DNA from 4 places in the uncultured Merdimonas sp. genome. Region 1 is predicted to be linked to each of the others. Evidence: predicted binding sites of a transcription regulator. Region 1 holds the regulator's gene; each other region holds the start of a gene.
The links. The regulator Rex, encoded in region 1, represses fermentation and respiration genes when NADH is low (regulators of the CRP and FNR family bind a similar motif). The targets are predictions, from matches to a motif close to ATTGTTAANTANTTAACAAT.

Region 1 (3,125 bases):
AGTTCCCTGCTCGATCTCGATCACCTTTGTGACTACGCGGTTCAGAAAATAACGGTCATGAGAAACGATCAGGACCGCGCCGTGATAATTCAGAAGATAAGTTTCCAGCCAGGCGATAGAAGAAAGATCCAGATGGTTGGTAGGCTCGTCCAGAAGCAGGATATCCGGGTTCGTAAGAAGCAGTTTCCCCAGGGAAACACGGGTTTTCTGACCGCCGGACAGGGTATCTACCGTTTTTCCAAATTCCTCTTCTGCAAAACCGAGTCCTTTCAGAACACCTGCAATCTCACTTTCACAGGCATATCCGTTTTGTCTTTCAAACTCGGAAGTAAGGCGGTTATAAGCTTCCAGTGTGGAAGAAAGCGCTTCGCCCGTGAGAGTATCCAGCGTTTGTTCGATGCTGCGGATCTTTTGTTCCATTGCAATAATATCTGCTTTGGCAAGCTTTACTTCTTCGTATATGGTATTTCCACTCTGCATTTCCTGGTGCTGCGCCAGGTATCCTAAAGTTTTTCCTTTTGTCAGGATCACTTCGCCGCCGTCGGAAGGAAGTTCCCCCACGATCATTTTCAGAAGCGTTGATTTTCCGGCGCCATTAGGACCGATCAGGGCGGCCTTTTCATGATCTTCCATGTGGAATGAGCCGTCCTTTACTATGACGTGATCCCCGAATGATTTATTGATTTTATGACATGCTAATATCATAATTTCCTCCTTATTATATCCGTTTCCATTATAACGAAAAAAAGACAAAATACAACTAAAAGTTTGACTTTGCAAATACAATTCTATATAATAATTTGTGAGATTAAACAACATGGAAGGTGAAGGCAAGTGGAAGACAGAGGGATTTCTCGGGCAGTGATCAGACGGCTGCCAAGATATTATAGATATTTGGGAGAACTTTTGGAAAACGGAGTAGAGCGCATATCATCCGGCGATCTTAGCAAGCGCATGAAGGTGACCGCATCCCAGATCCGGCAGGATCTTAACAATTTCGGCGGCTTTGGTCAACAGGGATATGGCTATAATGTAAAGTATCTGTATACCGAGATTGGAAAGATCCTGGGCCTGGAGGAAGATCACAATATCATCATCATCGGAGCAGGAAATCTGGGACAGGCTCTTGCGAATTATACTGCTTTTGAAAAGCGGGGATTTATCCTGAAGGGAATCTTTGATGTGAATCCCAGGCTCGAAGGCGTGTCGATCCGTGGAGTCCCGGTACGCATGATGGACGAACTGAAGTCCTTTATCCAGAATAACGAAGTGGAGATCGGAGTTCTTACGATCCCGAAAGAAAAAGCGATTGAGGTAGCCAACCTCCTGGTAGACAACGGCGTACGCGCGATCTGGAATTTCGCACATACAGACTTGAATCTGCCGGACAATGTCATTGTAGAGAATGTACATCTGTCCGAAAGCCTGATGCAGTTATCTTATAACATCAGCAGATATAAAGAAGAACACAAATAGTCAAAAAAGAAGCGTGTAACAGCCGCCATATTTTTATGGTCCGCTTTTACACGCTCTTATTTGTATCCGTTAATCATGAACAGAGACCGGGGACAAAGTCCGGATTCTCTGTCTGTTGCGGAAGCGGAACAAACAAAGCCGGTAAAGCATATACAATCAACAGGAGGGAACGCGGCGATGGATTATCTCTTAACCGGAACACAAATGCAGCAGGCGGATCGTTTTACGATCGAACATACAGATGTGACCGCGCTGGAACTGATGGAACGGGCGGCACAGTCCTGTATACAGGTTATGGAAGAAGAGCGTATTTCTCTGGATGCGCCCTGTATTGTCTGCGGATCCGGAAATAACGGCGGAGACGGTTTCGCCATTGCGAGACTGCTGGCTGAAAAAGGATATTCCCCAACGGTCTGCATGGTGGGAAATCGAAAGCATTGCACCCGGGAAACCGAATTTCAGATGGCGGCTCTTGATCAGACCGGGATCCCGGTCAGAGATGGGTATGTTCCGGGTAATTACAGCACCGTCATTGACGCCGTCTTCGGCGTGGGGCTGAACCGGGAGATTCAGGGGGATTGCCGGGAAGTTCTCCGCCAGATGAACGAATCTTCCGGCCTGAAGGTTGCCATCGATATTCCTTCCGGGATATCCGCAGATACCGGTATGGTAATGGGGATTGCTTTTTTGGCGGACATTACCATAACATTTCAGAAAAGGAAAACCGGGCTCTTCCTTTCTCCCGGCCGTTCTTATACAGGCAAGATATTTGTAACAGATATCGGGATCTCCACCAGTCAGCTGTGTGCGGACGGGATTTTCCTCCCGGATCTTTGCGACTATCAGAAAATGCTGCCTGCCCGTCCGGAAGATGCCAACAAAGGGGATTTTGGGAAACTTCTGGTCATTGCAGGAAGCAGGGGAATGTCCGGGGCCGCGTATCTGAATGCCATGGCCGCGTATTTAAGCGGCGCCGGTCTGATCAAGATCTATACAGCCGAAGAAAACCGGCAGATCCTTCAATCCGCAGTGCCGGAGGCGATCCTTTGTACTTATCGCGAATTTGACCGGCAGGATCTGACGGAGCTGTTACAATGGGCAGATACAGTCTGTATCGGGTCCGGGCTTGGAACCTCTATGACTTCTCTGGAACTTCTAAGGACCACGCTGGAATCCGGAAAAGGGCCTTTTGTGATTGATGCAGACGGGCTGAATCTGTTATCCGCACATCCGGAGTCTTTTCGCTGTCTATCCGGAAAAACCGCAGTGCTGACTCCTCACATGAAGGAAATGTCCAGGCTGCTTAATACAACGGTGGAAGACTTAAAGGAACACCGGATCTCTCTTTTAAAATCGTTCGTAAAAGAGCATGCAGTGGTCTGCGTTCTGAAAGATGCGCGGACACTGACCGGCGTCCCTGATCAGGGGCTGTTTTTCAACAGGAGCGGTAATTGCGCCATGGCAAAAGCAGGAGCAGGAGATGTGCTTGCCGGCATCATCGCAGGGCTTATGGCTCAGCATCAGACACCTGGGAACGCCGCCTGTCTTGGCGTATATCTCCACGGAAGGTCCGGAGATCTGGCCAGAGAAGCAAAAGGCGTTTACAGTGTTCTGGCAAGAGATCTGCTGGAGTATATCAGTTTCGCATT
Region 2 (3,125 bases), on a different contig from region 1:
CCCGGATGTCTGTGTCAGAGCAGTAGAGGGCTGCAAGTACAGGGTTCTGGCTAAGATCCAGCTCGGTAATGCCGGTGCCGGATACCCGGATGTGTACCAGATCCGGATTGTTTGTAACATCGATCTCGGTCATCGGTGTGTTGGTGACATAGACTTCATAGAGTTCGGAATTCTGGCTTAAGTCCAGAGCTGCCACCTGTGTATTCTCGCAGTTCAGAGCAAAGAGCGCCGGATTTTTCGTAACGTCCAGCTGACTTATGTTGGTGTTGTTGCAGTCCAGACGCACCAGAGCCGGATTGGCGGATACATCCAGAGCAGCGATATCCGTTTCATAACAGTGAAGTTCGGTAAGCTTTGGATTCTTACTTACGTCCAGAGCAGTCAGGCCCGTGTAGGTACATTCCAGATAACTAAGCTCCGGGTTGTTGCTTACGTCCAGGCTGGTAATGCCGGTGTCAGAGCAGTTGAGCCGGGTAAGCTTCGGGAACTGGCTTACGTCCAGGCTGGTGATGGCAGTGTAGCAGCACTCCAGAGTTTCCAGAGAAGTAAAATACTCGATCCCGGTAAGATCTGTTACATAGTATTCTCCCCAGAGAAAATCAATGGTATCAACGCTGTCGATCTCTGTCTGGGAGAGCGTTCCGCTTGCATCCAGGTCGATCTGTGAAGAAATGTATCCCCGGAATACTTCATCGGGGAAATGAGCTGCATCCACTGCAATCTCAGATGTGGACACGCCGGGATCCGTAGCGGGCGCTTCCTCGGCGTTTGCGGTTGCCGACAGTGAGAGCGCGGCCAAAGCCGGAAGCACCAATAATTTTTTCCAGTCTTTTCTTGTGTTCATACATGTCCTCCTTTTTACTGGTATCCTGTTTTGGTTGCCGGAATTTTATCCTATTTACAGAATATCAGAAAACAGGGAGACAGAATGATTCAAAATTATAATAAAAGCGCCTGTCTATAGAGAAACTCTATAGACAGGCGCTGTGGTTTACAGAAGATTGATCAGGATCCCCAGCCGGTGAAACGTTGTGGTGAGGGGAGCGCCGTTTCTGCGGATGCTGATCTGGAGCAGAGTCAGGGCAGCCACAAATCCGGCGCCGTTGAGGATCCCTGCGCCAAGAGAGATCAGATCTCCTTTCAGGACCAAAGTCTTATCCTGCAGCATCAGAAAACTGATCAGCGCCCCGGTAATATAATTCCAGATATTCAAGGCGTAGCGGTTGCCGTTGTGGTGTTTGGAATACCGCATCAGAAACGTCATACACAGATTGACTGCGATAGCGGTCAGCAAATAGGTCATGTCAAAGTCTCCTTAGAGTGAATGGTCTGGGAAAAGCCCCGGTAGAAGATTATAACCCTTTTTGCGCGGAATGCAAAGGGAAAGAAAAGGGGTATAGGAAATTTGCCCTAAAAAGAGTTTGTTTTTCTGGTACTCCTGCCTATTGACAAATTTATAACATTGGGGTAGATTTAAGACAAACAGATTAGACTAAAGTTCAAACTGAAGTTCAAACTACGGTTTGTACAAAAATTTCACAGGAGTGTGTGATGAAAAACATAACCAATATACAGAAATTTTCAATCCACGATGGAGATGGGATACGCACCACCGTTTTTTTTAAGGGATGTCCGTTAAAGTGCACCTGGTGTCATAATCCGGAGACACAGCGTTTTGAGAGAGAGATGCAGGTGGACAGGGAAAAATGTGTGGGCTGCGGCGCCTGTGCTGCGGTCTGTCCTGCCGGGGCGGTACGGATGGAGGACGCCCGCCCGGTACTGGATACGGAAAAATGTACGCTCTGCGGCAAGTGTGAGAACTTCTGCCCGGCAGGGGTGCGGGAGATCATCGGCAGAGAATACACGGTAAAAGAACTGGTAAAAGAGCTGATGAAAGATCAGATGTTTTACGAAGAGTCCGGCGGAGGCGTCACCCTTTCCGGCGGCGAAGTGATGACTATGGATATGGATTATATTCTGGCAGTGGCAAAGGAGCTGAAACGTCAGGATGTGACGCTTACCATCGACACCTGCGGATACGTTCCATATGAGAAGTTTGAAAAGATCCTCCCTTATGTGGACACTTTTCTATATGACGTAAAGGTGATGGATCCGAAGCTTCATAAAGAATATATGGGAACAGACAACAAACTGATTCTGGAGAATCTGGTCCGTCTGGCTCATGACGGGGCAAGGATCTACATCCGCATTCCCACGATCAAAGAGGTCAACGGGAACGAGCAGAACATGAAGGAGACCATCGCTTTCCTTCAGGAACATGATATTCATCCGGCACAGGTCAATCTGCTGCCTTACCACGATACCGGAAGCGGCAAGTACCGGAAGCTGGATATGGAATATAAAGGAACCAACCTGCATGCACCGGACAGAGAAGAAATGGAAGCATTTGTTTCCCTGTTCGTGGACGCAGGATTCAAAAACACCAAAATAGGAGGGTAAACATGGGAACATTACGCGGTATGAATGAAAGAATTCAGAAGTTGAGAGAGATCAGTGTCAACACACCGGTTCACATTGATCTGGAGCGGGCGAAGATTGAGACAGATTTCTACAGGGCAAATGACGGAAAGTATTCCATTCCGGTCATGAGAGCTATGACTCTGAAAGAGTATTTCTCCAAAAAGACACTGTATCTTGGAGACGGAGAACTGATTGTGGGAGAAAAAGGTAAAGATCCCCAGGCTTCTCCTACATTCCCGGAGCTTTGCTGCCACAGCGAAGAAGATATGATTGTTATGAGCGAAAGAGAACTGGTGTCCTTTAAGACTACAGAGGAAGACCGCAAGCTCCAGAGAGAGGAGATCATTCCTTACTGGACAGGAAGAAGTATGAGAGAAAAACTGCTCTCCAGAATGACTCCGGAGTGGCAGGAGTGCTACCATGCAGGTATGTTTACTGAGTTCATGGAGCAGAGAGGACCGGGACACACCTGTGGTGGAGAACAGGTATTTACTACCGGATACATGGATTATAAAGAGAAGATTAAAAAGACCATGGATGAGCTGGATTATATCAACGATCCGGAAGCTCTGAACAAATGCGAAGAGCTGAAGGCTATGGATATTGCCTGCGATGCGGTGATCATCCTTGGCGAGCGTTATCAC
Region 3 (3,125 bases), on a different contig from region 1:
CGATTTGTCGCAGAAAACATCAGTTTTTTGTTTTTGAGAAAAAATATCAATAAAATCCACCTGGAGTTATTGAATACTAACCGTAGTTAGCATATACTAATCAATAGAATGACAGGAACAGGATGGAGGGATAGTGATGGGTGACGCGATTATTATGGTGGTGATCCTGATCGTTCTCATCTTTGCGGTGAAGGGATCGTTGAAGCATTTCAAAGGAGAGGGGGCATGCTGCGGTGGCGGATCCGGCAGCGTGAAGCCGAAAAAGCCGAAAAGGAAGACGCTTGACGGTCCTGTGATCGGACGCCGCACGATCCGCATTTCAGGCATGCACTGCCAGAACTGTGTGAACAGTGTGACCAGTGCGCTTAACGCGATAGACGGGGTTTCGGCAAAAGTAAACCTGAAAGATAACCGGGCGGAAGTGTCTTACGACCGTGCGGTAGATGAGAGTGTTCTGAAACAGGCTGTAGAAGGAGCGGGATTTGAAGTTGTCAGCATTTCCTGATATGAGGCGGCGGTATGGTGAGCAGAAAAGATGAAATCATAGAACAATTAAAAGAAAATGGATGTCGTATCACAAAGCAGAGAAAACTTCTGATTGATATCATCCTGAAGGATGACTGTGCAAGCTGCAAAGAAATCTATTACAAGGCTTCGAAACAGGACAAACGGATCGGGGTGGCCACGGTTTATCGCATGATCAACGCACTGGAAGAGATTGGAGCGATCAGCAGGCAGAACCTGTACAAGATTGAGTGCGGGAAAGGGTGCTGTAATGACGGCGGATGCGAGATCATCCTGGAGGATGATACGATCTGCCGGCTGTCAAAAGAAAAGCTGGACCAGATCATCCGGGAGGGGGTCAGACAGTACGGTTATTTAAGCACTGGAAAGAAAGTGTCAAAGATTATATATCACTGCCGGTAGCAGCAGGGAAGTTTCTTTTCATTTCCTATTGTATTATGCGGACTTTTGTGCTAAACAATAAATGGGTTGTTATGAGATAACAAAAGCAGGAGGCAAAATAGGATGAAACTGATTATGTATGGAACCAACGCCTGTCCCGATTGCGTGCATGCAGAAGAAGTGCTGAAGGACAAGAATATTTCTTATATCTATCTGGACTGGACAGACAGTACCGCAAATCTGAAGCGTTTTTTGAAACTCAGAGATCATGAGCCACTCTTTGATGAAGTGAAAAAAGAAGGGAAGATCGGAATCCCATGCTTTCAGCTGGAGGACGGAACTCTGACGCTGGACCTGGACCTGGTACTGGAGAAGGTGCAGCCATGAAGAAACAAAGACTGCGGGAAGAGCTGTTAGAGAAAAGAAAATTTCTTTCCGGCGCCTATTATCAGATGGCAGATGAGAGGATCTGTATGCTGGCGGCGGAACTTCCGGAATTCCAACAGGCAGAAGTGGTGTTCTGTTATGTGGGGATGGAAGGGGAGATCAACACCCGCCCTCTTCTGGAAAAAGTGCTGGCGGAGGGAAAACGGCTGGGCGTGCCGCGCTGTGAGAAAAAAGGCGTGATGCAGGTTTATGAGATCCATTCTTTACAGGACCTTGCACCCGGGACTTTTGGAATTTTGGAACCGGCGCCGGGAGCCGGACTGATCCGCCCGGAAGAGATAGACCTGGCTCTGGTCCCATGTCTGACCTGTAATGAACAGGGAGCCCGCCTGGGATACGGAGGCGGATATTATGACCGGTATCTGGAACAGACTGCCTGCACCAGAGCGGCCCTTTGCAGGGAATTGTTCCTGACAGACGATATACCGGTGGAAGAACATGATCAGCAGATGGATCTGATCGTTACAGAAACAGGCGCGATACATGTAGGAAAATAGTCAAAGATAATGATCAATATTAATATGGGGACGGGGGATTTTTGAAAATCCCCCGTCCCCATATTAATATTGATCAAGTTAAATAATTAACAAAAAAGATAAATACACTTCTTGTCAAATAATTAACGATATGTTATTATGATAAAAAATTATCAATCTTATTTCATCAAAAGAAAGGAAAGGAAACGTATGAGCAGTAAGATCACTATTATTGGAGCAGGAAGTGTGGGGGCAACAATCGCCTATAAACTGTCGGGAGAGGACATTGCGTCGGAACTGGTCCTCATTGACATCAATAAGGAAAAAGTGGAAGGGGAAGTGATGGATATTAAGCAGGGTACCTGCTTCCGCAATCCGATTTCGATCATAGCAGGAGATTATGAGGATGCGGCAGGATCCGATATTGTGATCATCACTTCCGGGATTGCCCGTAAGCCCGGCCAGACCAGGATCGAACTGACACAGACGAACGTGAATATCATCAAAGAGATCACGCCGGAGATCGTGAAAGCGGCGCCGGATGCCATCTATATCATTGTCAGCAATCCAGTGGATATCCTGACCTATGTGTTTACAAAGATCTCCGGTCTGCCGGAGAATCAGATCATCGGGTCGGGAACCATTCTGGATACGGCGCGTCTGCGTTACGGTCTGTCAGAGCATTTCCATGTGGCACAGAAAAATATTCACGCTTATGTTTACGGAGAACACGGGGATTCCTCTTTTGTTCCGTGGAACAGCGCTGATATCGCCAGCATGAACCTGGATGATTACTATCAGGTGATGAAGGATAAGGTAGATTTAAAAGAGCTGGATAAAGCGGGAATGGAAGAATATGTGCACAAGTCCGGCGGCCAGGTGATCGCCAAGAAGGGAGCCACTTTCTACGCCGTGTCTGTTGCAGTCTGTGAACTTTGTAATCTGATCCTTGCGGCATCCGATTCTGTAGCAACTGTTTCCAGCATGATGCATGGCGAGTACGGGATTGAGGATGTGGCATTAAGTACGCTGACCCTGGTAGGACCAAAAGGCGTGCAGGGACGGATCCCGATCCACCTGACAGAGGAAGAGGTAGAGAGACTGCAGGCCAGCGCCAAGGTATTAAAAGATGTGATCGCTCAGATTGAGATATAAGAAATGAGGAGGAAACGCTATGAAATACAGCTATTACCCCGGCTGTACGCTGAAAAATAAAGCCGAAGACCTGGACGCTTACGCCCGGGCTTCGGCCAAAGTTTTGGGCTTTGAACTGGAAGAACTGGAAGAATGGCAGTG
Region 4 (3,125 bases), 220 kb from region 1:
TTATTTTGTGGAGGAGTATCTTCACGGACGGACGCCAAACCCCTGCATTGCCTGCAATCGTTATGTGAAATGGGAATCGCTTCTGGAAAGGAGCAGGCAGATTGGCGCAGATTTTATTGCTACCGGTCATTATGCCAGGATCTGCCGGCTGGAAAACGGCCGTTACACGCTGAAGACATCGGCCACAGGAGCCAAGGATCAGACCTATGCGCTTTACAGCCTGACCCAGGATCAGCTGGCGTCCACGCTGATGCCGGTGGGGGATTATACCAAGGATCAGATCCGGCAGGCGGCAAAAGAAATGGGGCTTCTGGTGGCAGATAAGCCGGACAGTCAGGACATCTGTTTCGTGCCGGATGGAGATTATGCGTCCTTTATTGAAGACCGGACCGAGGCGGGAAGCCTTCCGGGAAATTTTGTGCTGTCAGACGGTACGGTAGTGGGAACCCACAGGGGCATTATCCATTATACCGTAGGCCAGAGAAAAGGTCTGGGACTTGCGCTTGGACATCCGGTCTTTGTACTGGAGATCCGCCCCGGGACCAACGAGGTTGTGATCGGAAGCGCAGAAGAATCCATGACCACGATGGTAAGAGCCAGACGGATCAATTTTATGTCGGTTCCTGACCTTACGGAGAAAAAAAGAGTCTGGGCAAAGATCCGTTATAACCATAAAGGAGCCTGGTGTCTTGCAGAAAAAACCGGAGAAGACGAGATCCTCTGTACGTTTGAAGAACCGCAGCGGGCAGTGACGCCCGGCCAGGCGCTGGTGCTGTATGACGGAGACTATGTGCTGGGCGGAGGAACGATTGTGAAGGAGGAAGCAAGATGAGAGCAGACGTTCACATGCACACCAATTTTTCCCATGATTCTCAGGCAACCCCGGAAGAAATGATCCGCGGGGCAATCTCAAAAGGTCTGGAAATGATCTGTTTTACCGATCATTATGACAAAGACAATCTGTCCTGGGGACCGGAAGACATCTTTGAGCCGGAAGCCTATTTCGCAGGACTTAGGCCTCTCCAGGAAAAATACCGGGACAGGATCGATGTCCGGATCGGTGTGGAACTTGGCCTGCAGCCCCATCTGGGGATTTTTATCATGAGTTTGTGGCAGAGTATCCCTTTGATTTTGTAATCGGATCTTTGCACAGCATCCGGCGGGAGGATATTGTATACGGAATGGAACACAATCCCGAATTCCGGCAGATGACGGACCGGGAATTCTACCGGATCACGCTGGAAGAGATGCTGGAGGATGTGAAAGTCAGCCGGGATTTTGACGTGCTGGGACACATGGATTATATGGTGCGGTACGGCAAAGAACGGGAAAAAGAATATTCATATGCCAGATACGCGGACCTGATCGATGAGATCCTGCGTACAGTGATCGAGAAGGGAAAAGGTATCGAAGTAAACATGGCGGGATTCAAGTACGGACTTCCGTTTGCCCATCCCCATCCGGATGTGCTAAGAAGATACCGGGAACTGGGCGGAGAGATCCTTACCGTAGGAGCCGACGGGCACCGGCCGGAGCACATTGCCTACGATTACGGGAAGGTATCAGAGATCCTGAAAAGCTGCGGATTCCGCTATTATACAGAATTTGCAGGAAGAAAACCGGTTTTCCGTCAGATCCTGTAAAAACCGTATTCAAAAAAGGGAAAAGCACTTGAATTTTTGAAACATATTTAGTACAATGATTCTTGGTTGATGATTCTTTAACAAATTGAAGGGATCAAGAAAAAAACTTTAGGAGGAATTAATCATGGCAGTAAAAGTAGCGATTAATGGATTCGGACGTATCGGACGTCTTGCATTCAGACAGATGTTTGGAGCAGAGGGGTATGAAGTAGTTGCGATCAACGACCTGACTTCCCCGAAGATGCTTGCACATTTATTAAAATATGATTCATCCCAGGGTAAATACGCTCTGGCTGATAAAGTTGAAGCTACTGATGATTCTATTATCGTAGACGGCAAAGAAATCAAAATCTATGCAATGGCTAAGGCTGAAGAACTTCCCTGGGGAGAGATTGGCGTTGACGTTGTTCTGGAGTGTACCGGATTCTACACATCCAAAGAAAAAGCTTCTGCACACATCAAAGCAGGCGCAAGAAAGGTAGTTATTTCTGCACCGGCCGGTAATGACCTGCCAACGATCGTATATAATGTAAACCACGACACACTGAAACCGGAGGATACTGTGATTTCTGCAGCTTCCTGTACTACCAACTGCCTGGCTCCGATGGCGAAAGCCCTCAATGACCTGGCTCCGATCAAGACCGGTATCATGTGCACCATTCACGCTTACACCGGCGACCAGATGACTCTGGACGGACCGCAGAGAAAAGGCGACCTTAGAAGATCCCGTGCAGCTGCTGTGAACATCGTTCCTAACAGCACAGGCGCTGCAAAGGCAATCGGCCTTGTAATCCCGGAACTGAACGGCAAGCTTATCGGCGCTGCACAGCGTGTTCCGACCCCGACCGGATCTACCACCATCCTGACTGCAGTTGTAGAAGGAACTGTTACCGTAGATCAGATCAACGAGGCTATGAAGGCTGCTTCCAACGAGTCCTTTGGATACAACACCGATGAGATCGTATCCAGCGATATCGTTGGTATGAGATATGGTTCTCTGTTCGATGCAACACAGACCATGGTACTGCCGCTTGACAACGGAACCACACAGGTTCAGGTTGTTTCCTGGTATGACAATGAGAATTCTTACACAAGCCAGATGGTAAGAACGATCAAATACTTCTCTGAGTTAGCATAATTCAGAGATCAGCTAAGACTCAAGTAAGGGTCCGGTCTTAAGTGGGCCGGACCCTTTTTGTAAGGAGAAACAGAAGTTTCTCTAAAATAAGCTTTAGGAGGCAAAAAGATGCTTAATAAAAAATCAGTCGATGATATCAATGTGAAAGGAAAACGAGTACTGGTAAGATGCGATTTTAATGTGCCGCTGATCGACGGAAAGATCACAGACGAAAACCGTCTGGTGGCAGCGCTTCCCACCATCAAAAAGCTGATCGCTGACGGCGGAAAGATTATTCTGTGCTCTCATCTTGGAAAGCCGAAGGGACAGCCGGTTCCGGAACTTTCCCTGGCTCCGGTTGCAGC

Region 2: a site for Rex is predicted at 1,445-1,464, ahead of ABGT54_RS05350 (trans-4-hydroxy-L-proline dehydratase activase). Genes of this name have one in related genera too.
Region 3: a site for Rex is predicted at 1,988-2,007, ahead of ABGT54_RS03545 (L-lactate dehydrogenase). Genes of this name have one in related genera too.
Region 4: a site for Rex is predicted at 1,709-1,728, ahead of gap (type I glyceraldehyde-3-phosphate dehydrogenase). Genes of this name have one in related genera too.

What each region holds. Positions count from the first base shown of each region.
Region 1 is NZ_CAWVHE010000013.1:50,119-53,243, forward strand. It holds gene ABGT54_RS07245 (ABC-F family ATP-binding cassette domain-containing protein) at 1-705, opposite strand, end outside; gene ABGT54_RS07250 (redox-sensing transcriptional repressor Rex) at 835-1,476, shown strand; gene ABGT54_RS07255 (NAD(P)H-hydrate dehydratase) at 1,654-3,125, shown strand, end outside.
Region 2 is NZ_CAWVHE010000011.1:24,210-27,334, forward strand. It holds gene ABGT54_RS05340 (S-layer homology domain-containing protein) at 1-844, opposite strand, end outside; gene ABGT54_RS05345 (hypothetical protein) at 992-1,303, opposite strand; gene ABGT54_RS05350 (trans-4-hydroxy-L-proline dehydratase activase) at 1,552-2,460, shown strand; gene hypD (trans-4-hydroxy-L-proline dehydratase) at 2,463-3,125, shown strand, end outside.
Region 3 is NZ_CAWVHE010000003.1:549,158-552,282, forward strand. It holds gene ABGT54_RS03525 (heavy metal-associated domain-containing protein) at 137-505, shown strand; gene ABGT54_RS03530 (transcriptional repressor) at 520-927, shown strand; gene ABGT54_RS03535 (glutaredoxin domain-containing protein) at 1,030-1,293, shown strand; gene ABGT54_RS03540 (5-formyltetrahydrofolate cyclo-ligase) at 1,290-1,850, shown strand; gene ABGT54_RS03545 (L-lactate dehydrogenase) at 2,040-2,984, shown strand; gene ABGT54_RS03550 (CoB--CoM heterodisulfide reductase iron-sulfur subunit B family protein) at 3,004-3,125, shown strand, end outside.
Region 4 is NZ_CAWVHE010000013.1:265,959-269,083, reverse strand. It holds gene mnmA (tRNA 2-thiouridine(34) synthase MnmA) at 1-832, shown strand, start outside; partial or broken gene ABGT54_RS08380 (histidinol-phosphatase HisJ family protein) at 829-1,643, shown strand; gene gap (type I glyceraldehyde-3-phosphate dehydrogenase) at 1,768-2,781, shown strand; gene ABGT54_RS08370 (phosphoglycerate kinase) at 2,890-3,125, shown strand, end outside.